Frankia alni ACN14a: one gene and its partner. Each later gene encodes a partner of the first gene's protein in a complex. Links are inferred from orthologs where the notes say so. Each region holds a gene or a part of one and is shown on either strand. Other genes may lie near its edges.

The links.
Region 2: the proteins of FRAAL_RS36355 (region 1) and trxA are in contact, whole or in part, in an NMR structure (PDB 2IPA), measured with the Bacillus subtilis proteins. The link is inferred for Frankia alni ACN14a from one-to-one orthologs.

The regions. Positions count from the first base shown.
Region 1 is NC_008278.1:3,646,778-3,661,939, forward strand. What follows is about bases 3,942-6,875. They hold FRAAL_RS36355 (arsenate reductase ArsC), read right to left. Parts: upstream 5,656-6,875; coding sequence 5,227-5,655; downstream 3,942-5,226. Other genes in these bases: FRAAL_RS14685 (ABC transporter substrate-binding protein), read left to right, coding at 3,942-4,778; FRAAL_RS34960 (ArsI/CadI family heavy metal resistance metalloenzyme), read right to left, coding at 6,474-6,875. In the rest of the region: FRAAL_RS14665 (class I adenylate-forming enzyme family protein), read left to right, coding at 1-790; FRAAL_RS14670 (SDR family oxidoreductase), read left to right, coding at 1,128-1,922; FRAAL_RS14675 (cytochrome P450), read left to right, coding at 1,988-3,175; FRAAL_RS14680 (ferredoxin), read left to right, coding at 3,172-3,402; more of FRAAL_RS14685, read left to right, coding at 3,567-3,941; more of FRAAL_RS34960, read right to left, coding at 6,876-7,079; FRAAL_RS14700 (ArsR/SmtB family transcription factor), read left to right, coding at 7,179-7,613; FRAAL_RS14705 (FKBP-type peptidyl-prolyl cis-trans isomerase), read left to right, coding at 8,039-8,368; FRAAL_RS14710 (MaoC/PaaZ C-terminal domain-containing protein), read right to left, coding at 8,555-8,983; FRAAL_RS14715 (FAS1-like dehydratase domain-containing protein), read right to left, coding at 8,980-9,528; FRAAL_RS14720 (phosphotransferase family protein), read right to left, coding at 9,755-10,831; FRAAL_RS14725 (TIGR03857 family LLM class F420-dependent oxidoreductase), read left to right, coding at 10,921-12,018; FRAAL_RS14730 (aldehyde dehydrogenase), read left to right, coding at 12,168-13,613; FRAAL_RS14735 (NDMA-dependent alcohol dehydrogenase), read left to right, coding at 13,721-14,851; FRAAL_RS14740 (cytochrome P450), read left to right, coding at 15,045-15,162. UniProt on the Bacillus subtilis protein: Catalyzes the reduction of arsenate [As(V)] to arsenite [As(III)]. In vitro, can dephosphorylate para-nitrophenyl phosphate (pNPP).
Region 2 is NC_008278.1:7,476,356-7,491,261, forward strand. Bases 7,938-10,615 are described here. They hold trxA (thioredoxin), read left to right. Parts: upstream 7,938-8,953; coding sequence 8,954-9,277; downstream 9,278-10,615. Other genes in these bases: trxB (thioredoxin-disulfide reductase), read left to right, coding at 7,938-8,881; FRAAL_RS30025 (N-acetylmuramoyl-L-alanine amidase), read left to right, coding at 9,662-10,615. In the rest of the region: murein biosynthesis integral membrane protein MurJ, read left to right, coding at 1-1,408; FRAAL_RS29995 (protein kinase family protein), read left to right, coding at 2,078-4,081; FRAAL_RS30000 (NAD(P)H-dependent oxidoreductase), read right to left, coding at 4,075-4,857; FRAAL_RS30005 (helix-turn-helix transcriptional regulator), read left to right, coding at 4,997-5,983; FRAAL_RS30010 (RsmA family anti-sigma factor), read left to right, coding at 6,330-7,631; more of trxB, read left to right, coding at 7,841-7,937; more of FRAAL_RS30025, read left to right, coding at 10,616-10,942; FRAAL_RS30030 (GNAT family N-acetyltransferase), read left to right, coding at 11,171-11,809; FRAAL_RS30035 (ParB/RepB/Spo0J family partition protein), read right to left, coding at 12,153-13,154; FRAAL_RS30040 (ParA family protein), read right to left, coding at 13,151-13,921; 16S rRNA (guanine(527)-N(7))-methyltransferase RsmG, read right to left, coding at 14,109-14,897. UniProt on the Bacillus subtilis protein: Participates in various redox reactions through the reversible oxidation of its active center dithiol to a disulfide and catalyzes dithiol-disulfide exchange reactions.

The DNA of each region.
Region 1 (15,162 bases):
CAGCGTCGCCTTCGGCGAGCTGCTGCTGCGCGAGCAGCGTCGGCGCGGGGCCGGCCGGCTGCTGCCGGACCTGCGCCAGCTCGGCGGCGGCGCCGGCCCCACCCCACCGGCGATGTTCGACCAGATCACCGCCGAGCTCGGGGTGACCTACATCCCCGCCTACGGGATGACCGAGGTTCCGATGATCGCCGTCGGCTACCCCGACGACGACGTCGAGCTGCGCCGGGGGACCGACGGGGCGCCCGTGCGCGGCATCGAGATCCGAGCCGCCCGCCTCGACGGCACCGTCGCCGATCCGGGGGAGGAGGGCGAGCTGCAGATCCGCGGCCCGCAGGTGTGCAAGGGCTACCGGGATCCGGCGCAGAGCGCGCAGGCGTTCGTCGACGGCTGGTTACGCACCGGCGACCTCGGGATGGTCCGCCCGGACGGGCGGATCAAGCTCACCGGCCGGATCAAGGACATCATCATCCGCAAGGGCGAGAACATCTCCGCGCGGGAGGTCGAGGACCTGCTGGGCACCCACCCGCTGGTCGCCCGGGTCGCCGTGGTCGGCCTGCCCGACGACGAACGCGGCGAGCGGGTCTGCGCGGTGGTCGAGCGGGTGCCCGGCCAGCCCGACCTGGACTTCGCCGAGATGCAACGCCACCTGCTCGCCGCGGGCCTGGGCCGCTACAAGCTGCCCGAGCAGCTCGAGCTCACCGACGAGCTGCCCACCCAGGGTTCGATGCTCAAGATCTCCAAGGCGGCGGTCCGCCGCGAGCTGCTCGCCCGCGCCGGGGCCGGCACCTGACGGGAGTGCGGCGCCGGCCTGAGCCTGGGTCGGCGCCGCACTGCACCGCCACCGCACTGCACCGCCACCGCACTGCACCGCCACCGCACTGCACCGCCACCGCACTGTGCCGCCACCGCACTGTGCCGCCACCGCACTGTGCCGCCACCGCACTGTGCCGCCACCGCACTGTGCCGCCACCGCGCTGCGCCGTACCTGACGGATGGTCTGGGTCATCTGACGGACACGTCATCGGAAAAGGGCACTCAAATGCCCATCTCTGTATAAGTTTCCCCACCCCGCGAGATGTGGCATGCTTCACGAATCTGGCAGCGTGTAGACGTCCGGGGAGGTCGCAGTGGATCTCGGGATCGCGGATCGCGTCGCGGTGGTGTCCGGTGGTAGCCGCGGCATCGGGCGCGCGGTCGCCGAACTGCTGGCGGCCGAGGGGGCGCGGGTCGTCGTGACCGCCCGCGGCGCCGAGGCGGTCGGCGAGGTCGTGGAGACGATCCGCAAGAACGGCGGCGTCGCGCACGGCGTGGCGGCGGACATGACCGTCGGCGAGGAGATCGAGCGGGTCGTGGCGCAGGCCCGGGAGCAGTTCGGGCCGCCGGACATCGCCGTCAGCAACGTCCACGGCCCCGGCCCGGGGGACTTCTTCGACCTCACCGGGGACGACTTCGCCCGCGCCTTCCGGGAGATGACCCTCAGCGTCGTCCACCTCACCCGGCTGGTCGCGCCCGCGATGCGGGAACGCGGCTGGGGGCGGCTGGTCAACATCGGCTCGGGCGCGGCAAAGGAGCCGCCGCCCGAGCTCAAGCACATCCTCGCCAACACCGTGCGGGCGTCGGTGGTGACGCTCAACCGCTCGCTGGCCAACGAGTTCGGCCGCGACGGCGTCACCGTCAACACCATCGGCACCGGCTTCATCGCCACCGAACGCATGTGGGACTACGTCGGCGGCGTCGGGGCGCAGCGCGGCCTCGCGCCCGCCGACATGATGACCCAGTTCAGCACCGGCATCCCCGTCGGCCGCCCGGGCCGCCCGGAGGAGATCGCCGCCGTGGTGGCCTTCCTCTGCTCGGCCTGGGCCGGCTACGTCACCGGGCAGCTCATCCCGGTCGACGGCGGAGCGCTGCGCTCGGCGTTCTGAGCGCCCCGGCGGACCAGCGACCAACGGACCAGCGACCAGCGGATCAACGGACCCAGGGAGGCCACATGTCGGCCGGAGAAGCCCAGCCCCTCACCTTCGAGGACCTGCCCGTGCGCGACGACCGGGACGCCGCGTGGCGGCTCATCCGCGAACGCGGGGGAATCGTCCAGCTCGAACCCGACGTCGCGCTCACCGATCACACCCTCGTCGAGGCCGCGTTCCGTAATCCGGCGGTGTTCTCCTCCCGGCAGGCCTTCGACAGCCTCGGCAGCCCGCTCCCGCTGGTCCCGATCGCGTTCGACCCGCCGGAGCACGCCCGTTACCGGCACATCCTGCAGCCCTTCTTCAGCCCGCGCAGCATCAGGCCGTTGGAACCGGAGTTACGCCGCCAGCTCGCCGAGCTCATCGCGCCGCTGCCGGCGCGCGGCGCATGCGACTTCGTGGCCGACGTCGCGTCGGTCTTCCCGGTGCAGGCCTTCCTGACCTTCTTCGGTCTCCCGCTGGACATGCGCGACCAGTTCGTCGCCTGGAAGGACGCGATCCTCGCGTTGAGCGACCCGTCCGGGGCGATCAGCACCGACGAGGCCGACCTGCGCCACGCCGGCGAGCTGTTCACCTACCTGTCCGAGCTGGTGGCCGCCCGCCGCGGCGTTCCCGGTCCGGACGTGCTCAGCGAGCTGCTCTGCCTCGACGGCGACGACGCGCTCACCGACGCCGAGGTGATCGGCCTGTGCTTCCTGTTCGTCCTCGCCGGCCTGGACACGGTGACCGACGCCCTGGGCTTCGGGATGGAGCGCCTCGCCCGCAACCCCGACCGCCGCCAGGAGATCGTCGACGATCCCGGCCTCGTCCCCGCCGCCGTGGAGGAGCTGCTCCGCCTCGACCCGCCGGCGCCGTTCGTACCGCGGATCACCACGGCGCAGACCGAGCTCGGCGGCCGCACGCTGCCCGCCGGCACCCGGGTCACCGCCTACATCGCCGCGTGCAACCGCGACGAGGCGCGCTACCCCGATCCGTACGGGGTCGACTTCCACCGCGGCGACAACCCGCACGCCAGCTTCGGCGTCGGCGTGCACCGCTGCCTCGGCTCCCACCTCGCCCGCCTCGAGATGCGCCTGGTCTACGAGGAGTGGCACCGCCTCATCCCGCACTACGACATCGCGCCCGGGTTCGCGCCGACGGTGAAGTTCCCCCGCGGCACCGTCGGCCTGGAGGCCCTTCCGCTCGTCCTGACCCCGGGCGCGTCGCGGTGAGGGCCGCGATCGACCGTGACCTGTGCGTCGGGCACGGGTTGTGCTACATGCTCGCCCCCGACGTCTTCCAGGACGACGACGAGGGCTACGGCCAGGTGACGGCCGACGGCCCGATCGCCGCCGACCGCGTCCAGGACGCCCGGCGAGCCGCCGGATCCTGCCCCGAACGCGCGATCACCCTCACCCTCTCCGCCGCCGAGCGCACCGCCGACGCCACCGGCGGCTGACCGCGTCGCGACCGACCGGTGGCGCCCGCGGGCCGTGAGGATTCCCGTTCGCGGCATCCCTCTGTTTCTCCCCTCGTGCCGACGGCGTGGGGGGAGGCGCTGGATACGACAACCCGTTGAAGAAGAAGGGCACCTGTGTGAAGCGCCAGATATTACGACCGGCCGTGTGTCTCGTGGCCCTCGTCCTCGCGGTCGCCGCGTGCGGCAGCTCCGGCGGCTCCGGTGGCAGCTCGGGCGGGTCCGGGGGCGGCGCCTCGGCGGCCCCGGCGGCACCGAAGTCGCCGGCACCGACCGGCAGCCCGCTGGTCATCGGCACGGTGGGCCAGTTCAGCGGCTTCGCCGGCGTGATCTCCAAGGCGACGGCGGACGCCGTGCAGGCGTGGGCGCAGTGGACCAACGACCGGGGCGGCCTCAACGGGCACCCGGTCAAGGTCGTCGTCCGCGACGACGCCAACGACCCGGCCAAGTCCCTGGCCGCCGTCAAGGGCATGGTCGAGAACGATCACGTGATCGCGCTCGTCGGCACGCACGAGTCCGGGCTGGAGTCGGCCTGGCAGAAGTACATCGACGAGAAGAAGATTCCGGTGATCGGCGGATCCGCCACCGCGGCGCTGTGGCTGACCGACCCGAACTTCTTCCCGACCTCGGACACCGCCGTCAACTACGTCGTGTCCGAGGTGAACGCCGCCAAGATCGCCGGTAAGAAGAAGCTCGGCATGGTCGTCTGCGCCGAGGTCCCCGCCTGCGCGCAGGGACTCACGCTCGCCGGCGGCATCGCCACGAAGCTCGGGCTGCAGTTCGCCTCCGGCCTGGCGATCTCGTCGTCGTCGCCCAACTACACCTCCCAGTGCCTCAACATGCGCTCGGCCGGGGTGGACTCGATCATCCTCAACAGCTCGGGTGAGGTCAGCGAGCGCTTCGTCGCGGACTGCGCGAAGCAGAACTACCGCCCGCAGCTGATCTCCCCGGGGCAGAGCTTCCTCGACAAGCTGCTCGACAACGCCAACTACAACGGCGCCTACATCGCGAACGACTCGTTCAACTGGTTCGGCGGCGCGCCGGAGTCGGCCGACTTCCTGCAGGCGATGAAGACCTACAAGTCGAGCACCCCGCTGAACGCCAGCGCCAGCGCCGGGTGGGCGGCGGGCGTCACGTTCGGCAAGGCGGCCGCGAAGATCGGGCCCAGCCCGACCTCCGCCGACATCTACACCGGGCTCTACGCCCTGCCGGCGAAGAACACCCTCGGTGGGCTGATCCCGCCGACGACCTACACCAAGGACAAGCCGGCGGTCTCCACTCCGTGCGGCTGGTACGGCGTGATCAAGAACGGCAAGCTCACCGCTCCCCACGGCGCGGGCGCCATCTGCGTCGAGTAGCGGCTGCTGTCGAGTAGCGGCCGCGACGAGCCCGTGCCGGGGGAGTGCCCCGCCGGCACGGGCTCGTGGTCGTCGTCCCCCGCTCAGCGGCGCGCCGGACGCCGCATAGTCGTTGTGTCAGATTTGTTGCCGTTCCGTGGAGGGGGTCGTGGCACGTCGGCCCGCCCCGCCGACCGCGGGAGGCGACGGCTCCCGCCCCGCTCGCCCGCCAGGGCGTCCCGGTGGTCGTGGGATCGTGCTGGCGCGGCGGGCGCCCGGCGGGGCCGGCTTCACAGGGTGACGGTGCCAGCAGGAATGTGAGGTGAGCCGGCGCAGCTCGGATTCCGGTGACAGATCTGTTAGAAATGGAAGGGGTCGGTGGCTAATCGGCCCGCGGGCCGCGGCTGCCATCCGGGTACAGCGCCGCGGCCCGCTCATCGCTCATCGCTCATCGGTCAACGCCCATCGGTCAACGGTCAGCCTCGGCCGGGTGGCCGGCGGGCAGCAGCTCGGCGAGGAGCCGGTCGACGCGGGCGCGGATCTCGTCGCGAATGGGGCGCACGGCGTCGATGTCCTGGCCGGCGGGGTCGTCGAGCTTCCAGTCCTCGTAGCGGGTGCCGGGGAAGATCGGGCAGGCGTCGCCGCAACCCATGGTGATGACGACGTCGGAGTCCTCGACCGCGCCGACGGTGAGGATCTTCGGGGCCTGGTCGGTGAGGTCGATGCCGACCTCGGCCATCGCCGCGACGGCGGCGGGGTTGATCTGCTCGGCGGGCGCGGAGCCGGCCGAACGGACCTCGACGCGGTCGCCGGCGAGGTGGGTGAGCCAGCCGGCGGCCATCTGGGAGCGGCCGGCGTTGTGGACGCAGACGAACAGCACCGACGGTTTCGTCGTCATCCGAGCGGGTTCCTCTCGCGCGGTGGACGCCGCGCCCACCGCGGACGGGCGCACGCACCCGGACGGGTCGACGGGTGTGGGCGGGGTGACGGGCGTGGGCGGGGTGACGGGTGCGCGCGGGGTGACGGGTGCGCGCGGATAGAGCAGCCGCACCAGCCCGCAACCGACCGCGCCGCCGGCGGCCTGGGCGGCGATGAAGGCGGGGGCGGAGGCGGGGGCGATCCCCGCGAAGCTGTCGGAGAACATCCGCCCGACGGTGATCGCCGGGTTCGCGAAACTCGTCGAGCTGGTGAACCAGTAGGCCGCCCCGATGTAGGCGCCGACCGCGGCCGGAGCCCGTTCGGCCCGGTGGGACCGGGCCAGCGCGAAGATCAGCAGGATGAGGCCGGCGGTCGCGACGACCTCGGCGAGCACATGCGTCCCCGCGGCGCGGTGGTGGGTCGCGACCGATATCGCGGACCGGTCGAACATCAGGTTCGCCAGCACCGCACCACCGACGCAGCCGGCGACCTGCGCGGGCAGGTAGGCGGCGGCGTCGCGCCACGACAGCCCGCCGAACGCGGCGTCGACCAGGCTGACAACCGGGTTCAGATGCGCCCCGGACACCGGGCCGACCATGAGGATGACGGCGAACAGGCCGGCGGCGGTCGCCGCGGCGTTCTCCATCAGCTGCAACCCGACCTGGCCCGGACTGAGCTGGACCGCGGCGATCCCCGACCCGACGACCAGGGCGGCGAGCAACATGCTGCCCACCGCCTCGGCGGCCAGCCGCCGCGCCAACGCCGGCCGCCCACCCGGCTCGATGTCCGCCACGGGGTTCAGCGGGTCCCGGCAGGCGCCGGTTCGATCGCGACATCGACGGCGGTGTCGGTGGTGTCGGTGGTATGGGCGGTGTCGGCGGCGGCGGCGGTGGTGTCGGCGGTGGTGTCGGCGGCCGGGCCGCAGTCCACCCCCGGCCCGCAGGCGCAGGCCGATCCCGGCCCGCCGCCCGACCCCGGCCCGCCACCCGGCTCCACCATCCGCAGCGTCGGCACCGGCCCGTCGACGACGTCGGAGAGGACCGTGTAGACCTCCCACGGCGCGCCGTCGGGGTCGTCGACCCAGACCTTGTCCTGCACCGCGTAGCAGCAGGCGGTGTTCTCCTCGACCGCGGTCTCCAACCCGGCGCCCGCCAGCCGGGTCGTCGCGGCGGTGACCTCGTCGGTGGATTCGACCTCGACGCCGAGATGGTTCAACGCGCCCGCGACGCCGCTGCCGCGGACCTCCGGGTTCTCGATCAGCACCAGCTTCAACGGCGGCACGTCGACGGCGAAGTTCGCGTACCCCGGCCGACGCTTCGCCGGCCCGACCCCGAACAGCGTCGCGTAGAACTCCACCGCCGCGTCCACGTCGGACACGTTCAACGCCAACTGCACCCGCGCCATCACGATCACCCCACACATCGACAGTCGTCTATGTCCCGGTGAACGGAGCATCTCCGCAGACATAGACCGCTGTCAATCCCTCGTGGCATGCTGGACCGTATGGTCACGACCTCGACGCCCGCCCCCGCCACGGTGTCGACCGGTCGGCCGGACGAGACCGGCAGCGAGCTGGCCGGTGCGCTCGGGGCCTGTTGCCCGCCGCTGGCCGCCACGCCCCTGTCCGCCCACGACGCCGACCAGCTCGCCGCCGTGCTCAAGGCCATCGCCGTCCCCGCCCGGCTGCGACTGTTGTCGATGATCTACGCCCGCGACGGGGGTGAAGCCTGCGTCTGTGAACTCACCGAACCCCTCGGGCTGACCCAGCCGACCGTCAGCCACCACCTGAAGGTCCTCGTCGACGCCGGCCTGATCAGCCGGGACAAACGCGGCGTCTGGGCCTACTACCGTCCCGTGCCCGGCGCCCTCGCCGCCCTCGGCGCGCTGTTCACCCCCCGGCCCGACGCCACCGGCACACGGCCGGAGAACTGCGGGTAGGGCGTGGCACGTATCGACTGCGTCGGCAAGGCCAGGAGGCTGATGGCGGTCGGGGCGCGCACGGGTCCATAACCTCCTGCCGCTGCTGACCACACTTGGCCGTGACCACCGCCAACCGATCTACACCCTGTGCGTGATCGACAGGGTGCTGAACTGCTTCAGCCCGAACCCCATCCCGATGATCTTGGTGTTCCGCGGAACCGCGCCGTGGCGGCGCACAAGCAGGCTCAGGACAAGCGCCGCGCAAGGTCGGCGCACAGGCGGACGTCGCCGGCCGGCGGTAGGACGACTGACATACTTCCCTGGATGCCCCCGGGTCTTGTCGCAGGGGGCGCGGCGGCCCGGGGCGGCAGGTTCGCCCGGCTCTGGCCAGGGCGGGTCCACCGCCGCCGGGCTGGTCCCATCGTCGAGGAAAGGCTGGTTGCATGGGCGTAACTATCGAGGTCCTGTCGCCGGGGGATGGCAAGACCTTCCCCAAGAAGGGGGACGCGGTGACGATTCACTACGTCGGCACCCTGCTCGGCAGCGGCAAGAAGTTCGACTCCTCCCGTGACCGGGGGGAGCCGTTCAGGACCGAGATCGGTGTCGGCAGGGTGATCAAGGGGTGGGACGAGGGGGTCCCCCAGCTCTCGCTCGGCGAGAAGGCGGTACTCACCATCACGCCCGACTACGGGTACGGGCCTCGGGGCTTCCCGCCCGTCATCCCGCCCAACTCCGACCTCGTCTTCGAGGTGGAACTCCTCGCGATCAACTGAGCTGACGCGAGAAGGATCCGCGGCCCGGCTGTCGCCCTGGAGCCGGACCGCGGATCCCCCGGCCGCGTCCGTCGGCAAGGTCGTCGACCGTTGCCGGCGGGCGCCACCGAGTCACGGGGGAACGTCACCGGGCGGGAGAACCGCCGCCCGGTTCTGCGCGGCCGGCCGCGGGCGCGCGCCTCGCCGTCAGCGGGGCAGCAGGAACTGCGCGGCGCCGGCGATGGCCACGCCGCCGGTCTGACGCGCGCAGCTCAGGTCCACCGAGACCAGCCGGCCCTCGGGCTGCTCCTCGATGGCCGTGACCACCCCGGAGCAGGTCAGCACGTCGTCCGGCCAGACCTGCTCGCGGAAGCGGACGTGGAACCGGCGGACGTTCTCCGCGCCCAGCCAGTCGGTGGCGAAGGTGGCCAGCAGGGCCGCCTGGTGCATCCCCTGGGAGAACACCGACGGGTAGCCGGCACGTTGGGCGAACGTGTCGTCGTAGTGCATCGGGTTGAGGTCGCCCGACGCCCCCGAGTAGCGCACGAACATCTGCCGGGTGAGCGGCCCGAACGAGCGCGGCTCGGGGGAGGAACCCACCGCGAGGTCGGCGAGGGTGGTGCCGGGGGCCGTCATGCCTTCGTCTCCGTCCCCGTGGCCGTGGCCGCATCCGCCTTGGGCTCTGCGGTCTTGGTGGCCTCTGCGGTCGTGGTGGGCTCTGCGGTCGTGGTGGGCTCTGCGGTCGTGGTGGGCTCTGCGGTCTTGGTGGCCTTCGCGGTCTCGATGTAGGTCGCGCGGCCCTCGGCGACCAGGGTGCCCGCCTCGTCGCGGAACTCGGTGACGATGACGGCGAACTTCATGGTGCCCCCGCGCCGGCCGGGCTTCTCGTAGCGCTCGGCGAGGCGCTCGGCGGCGTAGAGGGTCTGCCCGGCGCGCGGCGGCGGGCCGTGGAAGATGTACTCCTGCTCGCCGTGCAGCAGCCGGCGGCGGTCGAACCCGTGCGGCACGCGGGCACCCTCGGGCGCCCAGCGGTTGGCGTTGATCAGAAACGTCGGCGGGACCACGGCGTCCGGGTGCTGGTATTCCGGCGCCTCGGACTGCATGGCGAGGGCGAACTCACGGATCTTGCCGCGTTCGATCGGGAACTCCCACGCGGCGCCCGCCTCGCTGGGTGCGCTCATCAACTGCTCCGTCGGGTCGTCGGTCGAGGTGGTCAGGCGGTGCGCCCGGGGTCGCGATCTCACCGGCCCGTCGCCGGGCGGCGCCGTCGTGCTGCGTACTGCGTGCCGCGCCACCGTGACGTGCTGCACGCTAGCAGGAGGCAGAACAACTTTCTAACACTGCCGTCATTCTCCGTGGGCGTCTCCGCGGGCGCCTGTCCGCGGGCGGTGCGGTTCAGGCGGCGGTTCAGGCGGCGACGCGGTCGAGGCCGCGGCGGATCATCCTGATGGTGCGGCGGGCGTAGGCGGAGGCGACCCGTTCCGGCAGCCCGCCGCTGGTCATCAGCAGCACGCCGAGGCGGCTGTTGATCAGCGTCATGACGGTGGCGGCGAGCAGTTCGTAGTAGTCGATGTGCTCGACCGGCCGGCCGGACAGCTCCTGGTAGCGGGCGATGATCGCGGCCCGGTCGGGCACGCCCTCCAGCCGGGTCAGGCGCTGCGCCTCGCAGAGGAAGTCCTCGAACATCAGCCACCAGCCGAGGTCGATGCCGGGCGGGCCGACGGTGGCCGTCTCCCAGTCGAACATCGCCTGCACGGACTCCTCGGCGCCGAAGCTGATGTTGCCGACCCGGGCGTCGCCCCACACGATGCCGGCGGAGGAGTCGTCGGGGCGCTCGCGCAGCAGGTGGTCCACGGCGGCGGCGACGGTCTCGGGCTCCCAGCGCAGGCTCGGCTGCGCCCAGGTGTGCCAGTCGCGCAGCCCCGCCAGGTAGCGGTCGAGCGCGGTGCCGGTGCCCTCGGGCGTCAGGAAGTCGAAGCCGTCGTGCACGTCGATGCGGTGCAGTGCGACCAGGGCGGCCAGCGCGTTGTCGTGCATCACCGACCGCTGCGCCGGGCTGAGTTCGACCGTCCAGCCCTCGGCGTGCCAGCTCGGGACGTCGCCGGGCACCCGGCCGTCGACCCGGCCCATCAGGTAGAACGGCGAGCCCAGCACGGTGGGATCGGGCTCGATGTACCAGATGGTCGGCACCGGCACGCCCGGGTGCGGGGCGAGCGCCTGCATGATCCGGGCCTGGCGGACCGCGTCGGGGGTCACGAAGAGCTGGTGGCCGGTGGGCTCGATGCGCAGCACGAGGTCCTCGGCGCGGCGCGGGCCGTCCGGCGGGGTCCAGGCCAGGTGCAGGTAGAGGGTCTCGTTGGAGTAGCCGGCCTTCGGCGAGGTCAGGGGCGAGATCTCCACGTCGGTGGCGCCGTGCCGATCCCGCAGCCACCCGGCCAGGACCTCCCGGGTCTCCTCGAGATCGCGTCGTGCCGTGGTGGCCATCCTGACTCCTTCCGCCCGCGTGTCCCGGTTGTCGACCGCCCGGACCGGCTGATCGCCCAAATACTAGACACGGATGTCAGAATAGGGGCATGACGACGAACAGGGACCGCGATCTGACCGGTGCTGCCCGGGTGGCGGACCGCCTCGGCGCCTACGTCCTGCCCGGCCGGGTCGCCGATCCGCGGCCCGCGATCGGTCAGGCGCAGACCGCCGAGCACCTCGGGCTCGGCACCGTGTGGCTCAGCGAGCGGTGGGGGACCAAGGACTTCGGCGTGCTCGCGGGCGCCATCGGCCAGGCCACCAGCCGGGTGCGCATCGCCTCGGGCATCACCCACTTCCTCGTGCGTCACCCCGTCGTGCTGGCCTCCACCGCGATGACGGCGCAGGCGCTCAGCAGCGGGCGCCTGACGCTGGGCTTCGGCCGTTCGGTCGGCCCGATGTGGAAGGCCGTCGGCCTGCCGGCGATGACCAACCAGGTGCTCGTCGACTCCGCCGACATGCTGCGCCGGCTGTGCCGGGGGGAGAAGGTCTCCTACGACGGCCCCGCCGGGCGCTTCCCGGTCATGCGCCTGGGCGACCTGCCCGACGTCGCGCCGCCGGAGCTGGTGTTCGCCGCGATCGGCCCGAAGAGCCTCGCGCTCGCCGGGGCGCACTTCGACGGCGCGCTGCTGCACCCCTTCCTCACCCCGGAGGCCGTCGCCCGCTCGGTGGCGATCGTGCGCAAGTCCGCGGCCGAGGCGGGGCGTGACCCGTCGACGGTGAAGGTCTACGCCACCGTCGTGGTCGCCCCCGACCTCACGCCCGAGGAGGAGACGGCGGTGGTCGGCGCGCGGGCGGTGACCTACTTCCAGATCCCGGGCTTCGGCGAGCGCCTCGCCGGGGTGAACGAGTGGGGCGTCGAGCCGCTGGCGGCGCTGCGCTCCCACCCGCTGATGGCCGGCCTGCGCGGGTCCGCCGACAACGTCTTCACCCGCCACCAGCTGCTCGACGTCGCCGCCACCCTGCCCCCGTCGTGGCTGACCGACGCCGCCGCGGTGGGCTCCGCGGGCACGTGCGCCGCCCGCCTCGACGACTACCTCGACGCCGGCGCCGACGAGCTGGTCCTGCACGGCTCCACCCCGGAACTGCTCGGCCCGGTGCTGCAGCACTTCGCCGCGCGAACCCCGGCGAACACAGCCGGTGCGTAGTCCGCGCGGGTACTGTTTGCACATCGGTGACATGAACGCCAGAATTAAGTGATCATACGGTCGGGCGGGAGCCCGGGCGTCGTCCTCCTCGGGCCGGTCCGGTCGTGGCCCGGCCGCCCGACCTGATCATCAGTGGGAAAGAGACCTCCTTGTACACCCACGAGAATCTCTTCATCGGCGGCTGGGTGCCGCCGGCCTCGTCCAGGGTGATCGACGTGTTCTCCCCGGCGACCGAGGAGCCGATCGGGCGCGTGCCGAGCGCCTCGATCGCCGACGTCGACGCGGCGGTGGCCGCCGCCCGCGCCGCCTTCGACACCGGCCCCTGGCCGGCGCTCGACCCGGCCGAGCGCGCGCAGATCGTCGGCCGGCTCGGCAAGGCGATCCGGGCGCGGGCGGAGGAGTTCGCCGATCTGATCTCCGCGGAGGTCGGCTCGCCACGGGCGTGGTCGACCCTCGGCCAGGTCGGGATCGCCACCGCCGTGTTCGCCACCTACAGCGGCATCGGACGCAGCCACGAGTGGGAGACGACCCGCAAGGGCGGCTTCGGCGGCCCGGTGCGGGTGCGCCAGGTGCCCGTCGGCGTGGTCGGCGCGATCGTGCCGTGGAACGCGCCGCTGTTCGTCGCCGCCCTCAAGCTCGCCCCGGCACTGCTGGCCGGCTGCACCGTCGTGCTCAAGCCGGCCCCCCAGACCCCCCTGCACACCTACCTGCTCGCCGAGGCGGCCGAGGCGGCGGGCCTGCCCCCGGGCGTGCTGTCCATCGTCCCCGGCGAGGCCGCGGCCAGCGAGCACCTGGTCCGCCACCCCGGCGTCGACAAGATCAGCTTTACCGGGTCGACGGCCATCGGCCGCCACATCGGCGAGCTGTGCGCGCGCGACCTGCGCCGCTGCACGCTGGAGCTCGGTGGCAAGTCGGCGGCGATCCTGCTGCCCGACGTCGACCTCGGCACGAGCACCGTCGAGGCGATCGTCGGCGGGGCGATGTCCAACGGCGGGCAGATCTGCGTCTCCCAGACCCGCGTGCTCGCCCCCCGCGAGCGCTATGACGAGGTCGTCGACGCGCTCGGCGCCCGCATCGGCGCGCTCACCGTCGGCGACCCGCGCGACCCGGCCACCGAGGTCGGCCCGCTGATCTCCAGCCAGGCCCGCGAGCGGGTCGAGGGCTACCTGAGTTCCGCCGAGGCCGACGGCGCCCGCCTGGTCACCGGCGGCGGTCGGCCCAAGGGCCTCGACCGCGGCTGGTACGTGGAGCCGACCCTGTTCGCCGACGTCGACAACGGCATGCGGGTCGCCCGCGAGGAGATCTTCGGCCCGGTCATGGTCGTGATCGGCTACGACGGCGTCGACGACGCGGTGCGCATCGCCAACGACTCCGACTACGGCCTCGCGGGCGCGGTGTGGACGACCGACATCGCCGCCGGCGAGGCGGTCGCCGGGCGCATCCGCGCCGGCGGCGTCGGGGTGAACTCCAGCGCCGGAATGGATCTGGGCAGCCCGTTCGGCGGGTTCAAGCAGTCCGGCATCGGCCGCGAGGGCGGTCCGGAGGGGCTGGCGGCCTACACCGAGTACCAGTCGATCATCCTGCCGGCGGGCTGACCCCCAGGCGGGCCGACCGGCCGCCGCCCCCAGCACCGAACCACCGACCAGTACCGGATCGCCGACCAGGAGCGGACCGCCGGTAGCGACGAGAGGACCACACGACAGTGCAGACCAAGGCCGCGGTGCTCTGGGAGCCGAACGCCCCGTGGGCGGTCGAGACGATCGAGCTCGACCCGCCCAAGCACGACGAGGTGCTGGTCGAGCTCCACGCCTCGGGCATCTGCCACTCCGACGAGCACCTCGTCACCCGCGACATGCCCTTCCGCATCCCCTGCATCGGCGGGCACGAGGGCGCCGGGGTCGTGCGCGAGGTCGGTGCGCACGTGTCCTGGCTCAAGCCCGGCGACCACGTCGTGTTCGGGTTCATGCCGTCGTGCGGGCGCTGCCCGTCCTGCTCGACCGGCCACCAGAGCCTGTGCGACCTCGGCGCCAAGCTCTACAGCGGGCGGCACATCTCCGACGACGGCTACCGCCACCACGCCAAGGGCGAGGACATCTCCACCGCCTGCCTGATCGGCTCGTTCGCCCACCACACGGTGGTCAACGAGGCCAGCGTCATCAAGATCGACAACCATTACCCGCTGGACCGGGCCTGCCTGCTGGGCTGCGGGTTCGTCACCGGCTGGGGCTCGGCGGTCTACGCCGCCCAGGTCCGCCCCGGCGACGCCGTGGTCGTCGCCGGGGTCGGCGGCATCGGCGGCGCGGCCATCCAGGGCGCCAAGCTCGCCGGCGCCAAGGTGATCGTCGCGATCGAGCCGGTCGAGACGAAGAAGGACAAGGTCCTCGAGCTCGGCGCCACCCACGTCGCGACCTCCTGGCAGGAGGCCCCCGCCGTCGTCGCCGAGGCGACCTGGGACCGCGGCGCCGACGTGTTCATCTGCGCGATGGGCGTCGGCGACGGCAAGCTGGTCAAGAAGGCCCTGCGGATGACGGCCAAGCGGGGCACCCTCGTCGTCACCAACATCCACCCGGCGACGGAGACGTCCATCGACGTGAACCTGATGGACCTCACCCTCACCGAGAAGCGCATCATCGGCACGCTCTACGGCTCGGGCAACCCGCGCGCCGACATCCCCAAGCTGCTGGAGCTCTCCAGCGTCGGCCAGGTCGATCTCGACATCATGGTGTCGCGGACCTACCCCCTCGACGACATCAACGACGCGTTCGACGACCTGCGCGCGGGCACGAACCTGCGCGGCGTGCTGCGCTACCCGGCCGCCGACGCCGCCGCCTGATCCGTCCCGCTCGCCTGCCCGGCTCGCCCCCCCCGGGTCCCGCCCTCCCCACGTCTCGCCGCACCCAGCGCGCCGCACCCAGCTCGTCGCACCCAGCTCGTCGCACCCAGCTCGCCGCCACCGTCCGAACGACCACCGGAGCGCGCCGCACCCGTCCCGCGGTGCCGCCGCACAGCACGAGGAGAACCGGCCCATGAGCCTGATCGCTGACGTCGACCTGGACGATCTCGACTGGTGGACCCGGCCCGCGGCCGAACGCGACGCCTACTTCGCGAGCGTGCGCGCGTCCGGGGAACGCCCCTACTTCCCCG
Region 2 (14,906 bases), 3.8 Mb from region 1 along the record:
CGGGGTGGGCGCGACGATCGGCGCGATCCTCAACGTCAGGCAGTCCTTCGCCGCGCCGATGTTCGCGCCGATCCTGAACAACCTGATCGTCATCGCGACGTGCGTGGCCTTCGTCTACGTCGTGTCGGGACCGCACCCACCCGGGGTGGACGGGCCGAAGGCCATCAGCAACGCGCAGATCACCGTGCTCGCCGGCGGGACAACGCTGGGCGTGGTCGCCATGACGCTCGCCCTGCTGCCGTCGCTGCGCAAGGTCGGTTTCCGGTACCGCCCGCGGCTGGACCTGCGCCATCCCGAACTGCGCTCGGCGGCCCGGCTGGCCGGCTGGACGCTGCTGTTCGTCATCGTCAGCCAGATCGGCTATCTGGTGATCGTCAATCTGTCGACGGCGTCGACCGCCTACACGATCTACACCTACGGCTACCAGATCTTCCAGCTTCCCTACGCGATCATCGGCGTCTCGGTGATCACGGCGCTGCTGCCGCGGATGAGCGGGCACGCCGCCCAGGGCCGCCGGGATCTGGTCCGGGCGGACATCTCGACCGCGACCCGGGTCGCGGTCACGGCCATCGTGCCGGCGGCCCTGTTCATCCTCGCCCTGGGGCGCCCGATCGCCGTCGCGGTCTTCTACCACGGCGCGGTCCGGTACCACGCCGCGGTGGACATCGGCGACACGCTCAGCGCCTTCGCGCTGGCGCTGGTGCCGTTCTCGCTGTTCCAGGTGCAGTTGCGGGCCTTCTACGCCTACCAGGACAGCCGGACGCCGGCGCTGGTCAACATGGGCGTCGTCGCGGTGAACGTGCTGGGCGCGGTGGTGCTCACCGTGCTGGTGCCCGAGCAGCACCGCGCGCCGGCGCTGGCTCTCGCCTTCGCCTTCGCCTACCTGGTCGGGCTCGCGGCCACGACGATCCTGCTGCGCCGACGGCTGGGCGGCGTCGACGGCAACCGCACCGCCCGGGTGATCACCCAGGTCGCGGTGGCCGCGGGTTTCGGCGCCGTCATCGCGTCCCTGCTGGCCCGGGGAATCCGAGCGGTGATCGGGACGGGCTGGCTCAGTTCCGGGATCGCGGTGGTGATCGCGGCCGTCGTGGGCGGCGCGCTGTTCATCGCGGTCGCCAGACGGATGAACGTGCACGAGGTCAACGCGCTGACCGAGGTCGTCAACGGCCGCCTGCGTCGCGGGCGGGGCAGGCCCGGCGGGCCGACCGCCGCGCCGACAGCCGCCGGCCGGACCGGGCGGCCGGCCCGCGCGGACCGGACCGACCGGACCGACCGCGCGGGCCGCCGGGAGCCGTCGTCGCGGACCGGGGCACGCGCCCCCACGCCACCGCGGCGGGACGACCCGGACGACCGGTCGGGACCTGCGACGGGCACGCGCCGGAACGGGCGGACGCCGCGGCGGCGCTGACCGCGCGGAGCCCGCGCCGGCCCGGCCCGGGCCGGCGCAGACGGCCGACCGACACCCGCGGCGGGCACCAACGGGCCAGCCCGACCCGGCGAATTCCTGCTGACCACGGTCGGGCAATGCCCGTGTGGGCGAGGCCGGCAGTACCCGCCGACCCTTTCGTCAACCTAACGCGGTGTAGTCGAGTAACACCCAGGGATTACACTACTGATACGTAGGTATACGGCGGATATTCGCCGCGACGCGCATGGCTGGACGAGAGCCCGACGACCGCCGGCGGCTCCGTCGTCGTCGGGGGAAACGTCCTTCCGGCCCCCGTGGGGGCCTATCCGGACCCGGCCGGGCCGGCGGCCCCGAAGGCCGACCAGAGGCGACTTGGCGGCCATCGTCACAGCCGGTACACAAGGGCGGGTTGTCCCAAGACATTCGCGAGATCCTCCGGCCATCCTCGTACACTGGACACGCTGTGCGCGGGCCCCGCCCAACGTCGCCGGTGAACCAGGCGCAGCCTCCGCTCGTCACGTCGTTCACCGTGGCGACAAGCTCCGGGCGACGAAGGATTTCGGGGTCTCCGCCCACGGTCACGGCACACTGGGCGGACCCCTGCCCGGGTGAGGTAGGGAAGCCCGACGGCGGATCGTCCCCGTCTGGCCCGTGGACGACGGAGGCGCTGTGGTCGACGGAAGTAACCGACCGCAGGCTGAGGACGTCGACGACGTGACGCTGACCGCCGCCGATGCTCGGAGCTCCGCGACCCCCGCCGGCACCACGGTCCTCGCCGAGACCGTCCTCGACCGCCGCTACCGCCTGCTTTCCGCGCTCACCAGTCGCGGGCCGGTCACCCTCTGGCGCGGCGACGACAACGTGCTCGCCCGGCCGGTCGCGGTACGCATCGTCGAGCACGGCCCGACGAGCCCGGGCGACAACGGCGCCGCCGCGGACCCGAACCGGGAACAGGCCGCCCGGCGCCTGCTCGCCGCGGCCATCAACTCCGGCCGGCTCGTGCACCCGGGTGCCGCCTCCACCTACGACGCCACGACGACGACCACCGGATCACGCCGCATCTCCTACGTCGTCTCCGAGTGGGTCGACGGCAGGACGCTGCGCCAGCTCACGGCCCAGGGGGCGCTGCGCCCCGAGCAGGCCGGCGCCGTGGTGCTCGCCGCGGCCAGGGTCATCGCCGCGGCCCACGAGCGGGGCATCCATCACGGCGATCTCAACCCCGGTGACGTCATCGTCTCCAGCCACGGCACCGTGAAGATCATCGATCTGGAGATCGGCGGCGTGCTCGCCGAGCTGGAGCGGTCGGCGACGCCCGCAGAGCTCGACGGCCCCGACCGCGCCGGGACCGGCGATGACGGGGAGGACGCCGAGGCCACCAGGGTGGTGGGCACGGCTGCGGGAGACGACGCCGCGGCCGATCTGCGGGCGCTCGGCGGCCTGCTGTACGCGGGGCTCACCGGCCACTGGCCCCTCGGTGGGGACCGCGGCCTGCCCACCGCGCCGACCTCGGGCGGGCGGCTGCGCACCCCCCGGCAGGTCACCTCGTCGGTGCCGCGCGACCTGGACGCCATCACCATGGCCACCCTCGGCGACGAGCGTGCCGGCACCCCCATCGCCACGGCGGCGGAGCTCGTCGACGAGCTGGAGTCGATCAACCCGGTCGACGCCGTGCTCGACACCGGCCTGATGAGCCTGGGTGAGTACGCCGCCAGCACCGAGGCGATGGACGTCAACCGCCTCGATTCCACCGACTACGGGACCACCGCGGACTACGGGGCCAGCGCCGACTACGGGGCCACCGCCGACTATCCCGCCCCGGGCCGCTACGCCGACACCGGCGGCTACCCCGCCGGGGCCCAGGAGGGTCGCAACGCCCGGTACGGCCCGCAGGCAGGCGGCGCCGGTCGGGGCGGCGGCTTCGACACGCGTGGCGGCTACGACGACCGCGACCGCGACAGTCGCGGCTACCCCGAGGGCCGCGCCGGCTATCCGCCGTCGGACCGTCGTCCGTCGGACCGTCGTCCGTCCGGCCCGGGGCGGGAACGCGGCCAGGAGAGGTCCTCGTGGGGCCGCATGGTGCCGTGGATCGCTCTCGTCGTCGTCGCCGTCGTCGCCGTGGTGGCGGTGATCGTGTCGCAGAGCGGCGGGCACGGGGGCGGCGCCTCGCCCACCGCGACCGCTCCGGCCCAGGCACTTCCGAGCGGCACCGTCCTGAGGCCGGTCAGGGTCAACTCCTTCGATCCCCCCGCGGACAACGGCGACGGCAGTGAGAGGGACAGCGAGGTCGGGAACGTCGTCGACGGCAACCCGTCCACGGTCTGGCACACCGAGGGCTACACAACCAGCAACTTCGGTGGTCTGAAGTCAGGCGTCGGTCTGCAGCTGAACTTCGACAAGCCCATCAGCCCCACGTCGGTGACGGTGCAGGTGGCCGGCGGGCCGGTGTCGTTCGACCTGCGCAGCGCCGCCTCCCCGGCCGACTCGATCGAGGGCTACCAGACCGTGGTGTCCAAGGCCGGGGCCGTCGGCCCGGTCAGCCTGGCCATGCCCTCCGACCTGACCCAGGCCCAGTACTGGGTCCTGTGGGTGACCTCGCTGCCGCGGATCTCCCCGACTCCCGCTGACGGCAAGCCGTACCGCGGCGCCATAGCCGAGGTCACCTTCCGCTACTGACCGCGCACGTGCAGCCCGAAACCCGTGCGACCCGCGGGCTCCAGCCCCTCCTTCAGGTGCAGCGAGCCGAGGTCGTAGTCGCCGAAGTTCTGCGGCCGGAACGCGATCGGCTCGGTGGACTCCAGGGTGAGCAGGCGCTGCTCCCAGGCCCTGGCGACATCCGGGTAGTCCTCGCCGGTCATCCGGTCGGTGCCGTACAGCACGAACGGCGGCAGCACCTCGATGCCCGGGTAGTAGAGGATGCCGTGCTGGATCGGGAACAGCAGGTCGTCGATGGGCCCGTTGATCCCGCGAGCGGCGTAGTGCGACTGCGGGCCGCCGGCGGTCACCGACAGCAGGGCCCTGCGGCCCGCGAGGGTGCCCTCGCCGAAACGCTCGCCGTACCTGGTGTCGCTGTGCTCGCCGACGCCGTAGGCGAAGTGGTAGGTGAACACCCGGTCCACCCAGCCCTTGAGGATCGCGGGCATCGTGTACCACCACAGCGGAAACTGGAAGATGATCGTGTCAGCCCACCGCAGCTTCTCCTGCTCGGCGAGAACATCCGGGGTGAGTGTCCCGGCGTCGAAGGCCCGGCCCGAGTCCAGGGCGACCTTCAGCGGGCGGGAGGCGTCGGGGCCGTAGTCCGCGGCGTCCACGACCGCCTTCCAGTTCATCGCGTACAGATCGCTGACCCGCACCTCGTGCCCGTCGGTCGCCAGGGTGGACACCGCGAGGTCCTTCAGCGAGCCGTTGAGCGACGTCGGCTCCGGGTGGGCGTAGACGATCAGGGTCTTCACGGGAACTCCTTCGGATCGGGTGCAGTCGATCGTGGGCGCCGCGGCGCCCGGCGTTCAGGGGCGCCTCGTCCGTCGGACGGGACTTCCTGGTAGCGACAGGACCACCTGCACGGACACCACCGAGGCCATACTCGGAGGCATGGACGATCTTGCGGGCTTCCTGCGGACCCGGCGTTCCCGGGTCGACCCGGCGGTCGTCGGCATCCCCACCGACCGCCGCCGCCGGGTCGAGGGGCTGCGCCGCGAGGAGATCGCGCTGCTGTCCGGAGTCAGCGTCGACTACTACGTACGCCTGGAGCAGGGCCGCGCGACCCAGCCCTCCGAGCAGGTCCTCGACGCGCTCGCCCGCGTCCTCGGCCTCGACGAGACCGAACGCGGCCACCTCCACCGGCTCGCCCGACAGCGCCGGCGCCGCGCGAAGGCGCCGAGCGGGCGAGTCCGGCCGGAGCTGGCGCGCGTCCTCGACCTGATCACCGACGCACCCGCACTGATCATGGATGACCGCCTGGACGTGCTCGCCGGGAACCGCCTCGCCGGGCTCCTGTTCGGCCGGCCGATACCGGGCCTGAACACCGCCCGGCACATCTTCCTCGACGAGGCCGAGCGCGGCCTCTACGCGGACTGGGAGAACTGCACCCTCGACGTCGTCGGGCACCTGCGCCTGGCCGCCGGCAGGTACCCCGAGGACCCCCGCCTGGCCTCGCTCATCGGCGAGCTGGCGATGGGCAGCGAGCGCTTCCGCCGCCTCTGGGCCCGCGCGGACGTGCGCGCCCGCACACACGGACGCAAGGCGTACCGGCACCCGGTGGTCGGACTGCTGGAACTACACCAGGAGAACTTCGCCCTGCCAGACGCGTCAGGCCTGGAGCTGCTGGTGCTGTCCGCGGCCCCCGACAGCCCCGCCGAGGACGGGCTGCGCCTGCTCGCAGGCCTGGATGCGGACACGGCGGTGGATCCGCGCCGGAAGGCCGTGGGGGAGGGCCCTCCTGAGGCCGTGAGGCCGTGGGTTGAGGCCGTGAGGCCGTGGGTTGAGGCCGTGGGGCCGTGGGTTGAGGCCGTGGGGCCGGATGTCGAGGGCGCGGGCGGTGCGGCGATGATGGGTGTGGCCGGGCAGCACCCAGGGTGACGATGTCTCGGCTCGACGTCGGGTTCGGCCGGGCGCTCTGGCGTCCGCCCGGCCGTGGTGCTGACGGGCGGGGCGGGAACCGCTTTTCGCGGACGGTGCTCGGCTGGTCGATGTGCCTGTCCGCACGGCGAAAAGTCGCTGTTCGTGGGGTCGGGCGCGCCTCGCCCTGTTCCTCGGTCACCCGCCGCTCGGGAACCCCGGGGCGCCGCCCACCGTCTCAGAGGTAGGACACCACGATGCGGCGGCCACCTCGAAGCGGCCGCCGGACGCCCGCAGTCGGTCCGCCGGCCGCAGTCCCCACCACGCGGCCCACAGCGCCCGGACCCGCCGGAGGAGGTGATCGACAATGACGACCGACCCGCCGGACGACCGTCGCCGGCCCGCCCACGCGCGCCCCGCCTTCCCACTCGGCCGCCGGTCCCGCGGGCACGACCACCATCCCGACGTGGAGCTGCTCGACGCCGTCGCCGGTGGTGAGCCGGTCACCCGCTCGACTCGTGACCACGTCGAGACCTGCCCGGTGTGCCGGGAGTCGATCGCCGCGCTCCGCAAGGTCCGCGCCGACCTGTCCCGGCTGGCCGCGATGACGATGCCGGGCGACGTCGCCGAGCGCATCCAGGCGGCGCTGGCCGCGCGGATGCCTCCCCAGCCCCACCCGCCGCACGATGCCGCGGCCCGCCCCGGTGCCGCGGTGACCACGACCGACGCGCCCGCGCCACGCCCGGCCCCCGACGCGGGCCGCTCCCCCACCGGCCCGACGGCCGCGGTGCCGACCGGCGCTCCTCCAACCGGCGCTTCCCAGACCGGCGCTTCCCAGACCGGCACCCCTCAGACCGGCGCGCGGACCCGGGGCGGTGGGCCCACCGGCGACACAGGCGGCGGCGGGCGCGAAATCCGACCCGTCCGGGGTCCGGCGCGGATCGGCCCCGGCCGGCGGCCCGCGGCCCGCCCGGAGCGGCGACCAGCGCCGGGCGTGGGGGCGGCCCCGGGGTGGGACTGGGTGTCGATCGCGGCCGTCTGCGCGGCGTTCGTCACCTTCGGTGCGGCGGTCCTCGCCTTCTACGGACTTCGGGTGGTGGCCGCCGACCATCCGGTCGCGGCATCGAGCGTCGCGCAGGGCCGGCATGCGACCGCCGCGGCCGCCGGAGCCGGGCCGGGCCGGCTGACCATGATGGCGGATTCGCGGACGACCGTCGCCCCGGCTGATGTCGGCCAGCACGGCAGGGAGCTGCTCACGGGCCAGATCGCGGGTTCGGTGGCGCTGCCCCTGCCGCTGACCGGCCCGACGGGGGGCGCCGAGGCGGATGCCGCGGCGACGGGCGCCGTGCCGCTCCAGGCGGTCGCCCCGGCCGCCGCACGCCACCCCGCCGCCGTGGTGGCGGCACCGCCGGCCACGGCCGGCCAACGGCTGCGCACCCTGCTCGACACCCCGGACCTGCGCTCCTGCTACCAGAGCCTCATCGCCCAGTCGGGCGGCGAGATCCTCGCGGTCGACCTCGTCCGGTACGACGGGCAGCCGGCGCTGCTGGTCGTGCTGTCGATCCCCATGCAACCGGCGGCGGCACGGGTGCTCGTCGTCGACGCGCACTGCGGCGTCGTCAGCGTCTCCGCCGCACTGTGGTACAGCGCGACCACGTTGCGCAGGTAGCGTGACCAGCAACACCGGTGGTCACTGGCTGCTCGGCACCGGCGGGCACACGATGGAATCAGACGCCCTCGAAGACCGTTGTCGCTCTCGGACACCGTCTTCACGGATCAGACCTACGACCAGGGATCGCGAAGCACCACCGAGGCCGATGGGCACCGGCGGGGTCCACCCCGGCTGACGGGGAATCGCGCAGCGTGGAAGGAGCGGGTGTGACAGCCCAGCAGCAGGTCCAGGACGTCACCGGTCACGGTGATCGACCGGCAGACGACGTGCGCGATGTCATCATCGTCGGCTCGGGGCCGGCGGGCTACACGGCCGCCATCTACACCGCCCGGGCCAACCTGCGGCCCCTCGTCTTCGAGGGCGCGGTCGCCGCCGGCGGCGCGCTCATGAACACCACCGAGGTCGAGAACTTCCCCGGCTTCCCCGAGGGCGTGCAGGGCCCGGAGCTGATGGAGAAGCTGCGCCAGCAGGCGGAGCGCTTCGGCGCCGAGCTGGTCGCCGACGACGTGACCGAGCTCGACCTCACCGCCAACCCGAAGGTCGTCCGGGTCGAGGACCAGACGTTCCTCGCCCGTACCGTCATCGTCGCCACCGGCTCGGCCTACCGCAAGCTCGGCGTCGAGCATGAGGAGCGGCTACTCGGGCGCGGGGTGTCGGCGTGCGCGACCTGTGACGGCTTCTTCTTCCGCGACCACGACATCGCCGTCGTCGGCGGCGGTGACTCGGCGATGGAGGAAGCGACGTTCCTGACCCGGTTCGCCCGGTCGGTCACTCTGATCCACCGGCGGGACAAGCTGCGGGCCAGCGCGATCATGCAGGAGCGGGCCTTCTCCAACGACAAGATCCGGTTCCGGTGGAACGCCGACGTCGCCGAGATCCTCGGCGAGGACAAGCTCACCGGCGTCCGGCTGCGGGACACGGTCACCGGGGAGACCGACGAACTCGAAGTCACCGGCCTGTTCGTCGCGATCGGCCACGAGCCGCGCACCGAGCTGCTCCGCGGCCAGCTCGAACTGGACGACGCCGGTTACGTCAAGGTCGCGCATCCCACCACGAAGACGAACCTCGACGGCGTGTTCGCCTGTGGCGACGTGGTCGACCACACCTACCGGCAGGCCATCACCGCCGCCGGCACGGGGTGTGCCGCCGCCCTCGACGCGGAGCGCTTCATCGCCGCCGGCGAGGGTCCCGGCGAGACGACCACCGAGGCCCCGCGGGTCTCCACCCCGGCGCCGCAGCCGGCCTGACGCCGCCCCCGCGGGTCGGACCCCACGACCACTCACTTCCAGCCGCCACCACATCCAGCAGGGAGAACAGCAATGGCAGGCACCACCCCCGTGACCGACAGCACCTTCACCGCCGAGGTCCTCCAGAGCGACGTACCGGTCCTCGTGGACTTCTGGGCCGAGTGGTGCGGCCCGTGCAAGATGGTCGGGCCGGTCCTCGAGGAGATCGCCAAGGAGCACGGCGAGAAGCTGCGGATCGTCAAGCTGAACATCGACGAGAACCCGGAGACGGCGCGGAACTACCAGATCATGTCGATCCCGACCATGGCGGTCTTCGTCAAGGGCGAGGTGGACAAGAGCATCGTCGGCGCGAAGCCGAAGGCCGCTCTGCTGCGCGACCTCTCCGCGTACATCTGATCGTTTCCTGACCACCGGCCCTTCTCCGCGGCCACGCGGTGCGCTCACCCTGGCGGGTGGGCGCCCTGCGGGCCGCCCCCGACGGCCCGCCGCGCGTTCCCGCCGGCGGGCCGTCTGCGTGTCCGGGGGACGGCGCCTGGCCAGCGGGACCGGCGGGGGGTCGGCGGCGGGAATGGGGATTTCACAGCACAGCGTGGCCGAGTCGGTCACGCTGGGTCAATGACGGAGGATCCCGTTCGCGGCCAGTCGGGACCACGCGGGCATGCCCTAGGCTTGAGATTCAGCAATCGGCAGTCGCGAAACAGTTCGTCGACGCGGCGGCCCCGACCACCGGGTTCCGCCGGGGAACACGTTGGGGGCAGGCAAGCTGAAAGGTACACGTTTGTGAAGCTGTTGCGGCTGGGAGACCAAGATTCCGCCGTCGCCGAGGTTCGGGCGGCCCTGACCTATCTCGGTTTTCTTCCCGTGACCCCCCGGCAGAGCGGGGAACGGGGCGAGGCAGCGCCGGCCGTGGCCCGTCCCGGGGAGTCGAAGGGGGTCGGGCTGCCCGCCGCGGCCGCCGACCCGGCCGCCGCGGTGGGCGTGCACAGCCCGGCTGAGGAACCGGCCGGCGGCGCGGGCGGTGCGGCGCCCGCTCCCCCCGACCGGTTCGATCGCGACCTCGACAATGCGCTGCGGGCCTTCCAGCAGAGTCGTGGGCTGTCCGTCGACGGGATACTCGGTCCGAATACGGCGCGGGCGCTCGAGGAGGCCCGGCACAATCTCGGCGACAGGTTGCTCTATTTCAGCGCCGCGCACCCCTTCGTCGGAGACGACGTGGCCGCGCTGCAGGAGCGCCTGTTCAACATGGGCTTCGACATCGGCCGGACCGACGGCATCTTCGGCCCCCGCACCGAGAGCGCGGTGCGCGACTTCCAGCGCAACCGCGGCCTGGATCCGGACGGCCGCTGCGGCCCGCGGACGCTGCGTGAGCTCAAGCGGCTGCGCCGCACCGTGACCGGTGGTCGTCCCGATGTGCTGCGCGAATCCGTCCGCCTGCTCGCCCGCGGCACCTCACTGCTGGGGGTGGTTGTCGCCCTCGATCCCGGGCACGGTGGCGACGACCTCGGCATCGTCAGCGGCGGCCTGTGCGAGCGGGACCTGATGGCCGATCTCGCCGCCCGGCTCACCACCCGCCTGCTCGACTCGGGCCTGGAGTCCCACCTCATCCACGGCCCGGACGAGTCGCCGAGCGAGGAGGAACGCGCCGCCCGCGCGAACGAGCTGGAAGCCGACCTCCTGATCTCCCTGCACACGGAAGGCAGCACCTCCCGCCACGCGCAGGGGGTATCGGCCTACTACTACGGAAACGCCCGCGGATCCTCGGCCGTCGGCGAGCGCTTCGCCCAGCTCGTCCAGCGCGAGATCGTCTCCCGTACCGACATGCTGGACTGCCGCACCCATCCGAAGGTCTGGGATCTGCTCCGCCGCACCCGGATGCCGACGGTCCGGCTCGACCTCGGCTACCTGACCAACGATCACGACGCCCGCGCGCTCGGTTCGACCGATTTCCGGGCCGCGGTCGCCGAGGCGGTTCTCGCGGCGACGCAGCGGCTGTTCCTCCCGCCGGAGCTGGACGCCCCGACGGGCCAGCTCCACGTCCCCCGGCTTGCCGGTCGCGCCTGACGGGTCCGCCGGCCCCTCGTCGACGGGGACGGAGAAGCGCCGGCCCGCCGGCCCGCCGCCACCCGGCTCCGGACACACTCCGGGTGCGAGAGGGGTTTCACGTGAAACGGAAGCGGTGCGTCGAGGGTTGATCCGCGCCGGTCGGCCTAGGCTGAGGCCAACACGGCCGCCGTCCCCGCAACCGCTGCGGACGGCGGCCCGGTGGCCGACCGCGGGAGTGCCCTTTCGATGAGCCGTCGCATCGCGAACATCACCTTGGACAACATCGACGACATGCCGCTGCCCTGCCGCCGCTGCGTGTTCTGGGAGCTCGATCCGGTCGCGCGCAGTCGCGCGGAGGAGACCGGAGCCACCGACCTGGAGAAGGAGGCCTGGGTTTCCGCGGCGCTTCTCGAATGGGGAAGCTGCGGGAAAATCGTCTATATCGATGACGTCCCGGCCGGCTTCGTCATGTTCGCGCCGCCCGCGTACGTGCCGCGCTCGGTCGCCTTCCCCACCAGCCCAGTGTCACCGGACGCGGTCCTGCTGATGACGGCGCTCATCGTGGAGGAGTTCGCCGGCCAGGGCCTTGGACGCATCCTCATCCAGTCCGTCACCAAGGAGATCCTGCGGCGGGGGTTCAAGGCGGTGGAGGCGTTCGGTGACCTGCAGGACTCGGGCACCCGGTGCGTGGTGCCGGCCGACTACCTGCTGGCCGTCGGATTCAAGACGGTCCGTCCCCATCACCGGTGGCCTCGGTTGCGTCTCGAGGTGAAGAACACGGTGAGCTGGCGCGAGGACGTCGAGGTCGCGCTGGAACGGCTGCTCGGTTCGATGACGCCGGAGGGCGTGCTCCGCAAGGTCGGCCAAGCCGGCAACCCCGCCTGACCGCCGCCGGGACGCCGCGCCCCCGCGTCCCGTACCGGCGGTCCTCGCCACTTCCCGCGTATCCTCCCGCCGGGCCGTCAGCGCGATTCTCCAGGAACCGGCGGTCCTCGCGCTTCCCGCGCGTCCCCCGTCGGGCGACATAGCGGGATCAAACCCGGTTCGCCGCCACCGCCACCGCCGGTACCGCGGCGTCGAACGGCACCGCGACGACGCGTTCCCGTCGGGTCGGCCGGCCCAGCCGCGCCCGACCAGGCCGCGCCTCGGACCGGTTCGTAGGCAGGCGCGGGCGTCATGGGCCCGCCGTCGTGGCGAGGACGCGACGACGGCGACGCGGCCGGGACGACTAACGCGGCGAAGCGGCGTCCGACGCGGTCGCGGGGGACATCACCGCGACGATCCGCTCCAGGTCCTCAAGCGAGCCGAACTCAACCGTGATCTTTCCCTTGGTGCGACCCATGTCGACCTTCACCCGCGTCTCGAAGCGGTCCGAAAGCTGGTCGGCGAGTCGCGACAGGGTGGGTGGGGTCGAGCGTGGGCCGCGCGGAGCGCGCTTGCGCGGCGTGTCCTCGTCCAGCGCGACGATCTCCTCGACGGCCCGGACGGACAGCCCCTCCGCGACGATGCGGGTGGCGAGCCGGTCCTGGGCCTCGGGATCCCGCAGCGAGAGCAGCGCCCGCGCATGCCCCGCCGAGAGCACGCCGGCCGCGACGCGCCGCTGCACCGCCGGCGACAGGCCGAGCAGGCGGATGGTGTTGGTGACGTGCGAGCGGGACCGGCCGAGCCGGCCGGCGAGCTCCTCGTGGGTCGCCCCGAAGTCCTTGAGGAGCTGTTCGTACGCCGCCGCCTCCTCCAGCGGGTTGAGCTGCTGGCGGTGCAGGTTCTCCAGCAGGGCATCGCGCAGCATGGCGTCGTCGGCGGTCTCCCGCACGATCGCGGGGATGCGGGTCAGCTCGGCGAGCTGGGACGCCCGCCAGCGCCGCTCTCCCATCACGAGCTCGTACTGCTCCCGCGCCACCTGCCGGACCACGACCGGCTGAAGCAGGCCGACCTCGCGCAGGCTCGCCGCGAGTTCCTCCAGCGCGTCCTCGTCGAAGTGCGTCCGAGGCTGGCGCGGGTTCGGGACGATCCACCCGACCTCCAGCTCGCGGAAGGTGGCGCCGTGGACGGGCAGCGGACCGGTGCTGTCCCCACCCCGCAGGCCGAAGGCGCCGAGGGGCCCGCCCCCGCCGTCGGGACGGCCTCCGTCGGCCGCGAGGCGAACGGCGTCGGGCCCGTCCGCGGGCGGGGGGGCGACGGGGATGAGCGCCCCGAGCCCGCGCCCCAGTCCGCTGCGGCGCGCGCTCACCTGACCGCACCGTTCGGCTCGAAGCCCCGCTCGGCGAGCTCACGGGCCGCGGCCAGGTAGGACAGGGAGCCGCGGGAGGTCGGGTCGTAGGTCAGCGCCGACTGCCCGTAGCTCGGGGCCTCCGCGAGCCGGACGTTACGGGGGATCGTCGTGCCCAGCACCCGGTCCCCGAAGTGCTCCTTGACCTCGTGCACGACCTGATCGGCCAGCCTGGTGCGCGAGTCGTACATGGTCAACAGAATCGTCGACAGGCGCAGGTCCTGGTTGAGGTGGGCCTGGACGAGCTCCACGTTGCGCAACAGCATGCCGAGTCCCTCCAGCGCGTAGTACTCGCACTGGATCGGGATGAGCAGCTCCCGCGCCGCCACCAGCGCGTTGACGGTCAACAGGCCCAGCGACGGAGGACAGTCGATGAGGACGTAGTCGACCTCACGCTGCATGCTCTGGATGGCCCGGTGCAGGCGGTTCTCCCGCGCCACGAGCGAGACGAGCTCGATCTCGGCACCGGCCAGGTCGATCGTCGCCGGGGCACAGAACAGCGCGGGTGCCTCGGCCGAGGCCACGATGACCTCGTCAAGCGGACGGTCCCCGAGCAGCACCTCGTAGATGGAGGGGACGCCGGAGTGGTGGTCGATGCCGAGCGCCGTCGACGCGTTTCCCTGCGGATCGAGATCGATCACCAGGACACGGATGCCGTGCGACGCCAGGGCCGCGGCCAGGTTGACCGTCGTCGTCGTCTTGCCCACGCCGCCCTTCTGGTTGGCCACCGAGATGATGCGCCGCCGAGTGGGACGGGGGAATGGTTGTCGTCGTTCTGCCGCCAAGGCTTCCACTGCTGCTGCCGCCGCCGCTCCGATCGGGGTCGACCGGTCGAGCGGGTCCAGCGGGGGAATGACGGAGTCGTGACCCCGATATCCCCCGCCCACGGATCCGCCTCGGCCCGTCGACGCTGTTTCACGTGGAACGAGACTGCCCACGCGTCGGCTGGTCACGATCGACCTCCCGTGATCGTCGTGAGTCCCGCGCCGTTCGTCTGACCTGTCTGCCATCGTGCCGCTCACCGTCGCCGCGCCCTTTCCTGCCTTCGGCCCGGGAGAGCTGGGATGACCGCACGGCTCGGAGGACGCGAGTGGGTTCGTCCACCCGTCCCTCTCCGCACACCACGACATCCACGGGATGCCACCCCTGGGTTCCGAGACTGCCGCGCGCGTCCTGCAACTCCTCCAGGATCCGCGAACCGCGCATCGCCAGCATGACACCACCCGGTTGCAGCATCGGAAGGAGGATTGCGCCCAGCCGCTCGAGCGGGGCGACCGCGCGTGCGACGGCAACCCCGAATCTACGACCCTCCGGGCCGATTCCGGCATCCGGCGCGCGGCCACGCAGGACGGAAACCTGCTCCTCCAGACCCACGGCAGCCACAACCTCCTGCAGAAAGCGGCAGCGTCGTTCCATCGGTTCGAGCAGCACGACCCGCACGTCCGGGCGGGCCAGCGCGAGGGGAATTCCCGGCAGACCGGCGCCGCTGCCCACGTCAACGGCGTCGGCACCCTCGGGAACGACCTCGGCGAGAACCCCACAGTTGATCACATGCCGCTCCCACAGCCGGTCGGTCTCCCGCGGACCGATCAGCCCGCGTTCCACTCCCGCGGTCGCCAGCAGCTCGGTGAAACGCTCCGCCGCCGCGAGACGCGGGCCGAACAGCTCGGCCGCGGCCGCCGGTGCCGCTGGCGGGGGACCCACGGGACGCAC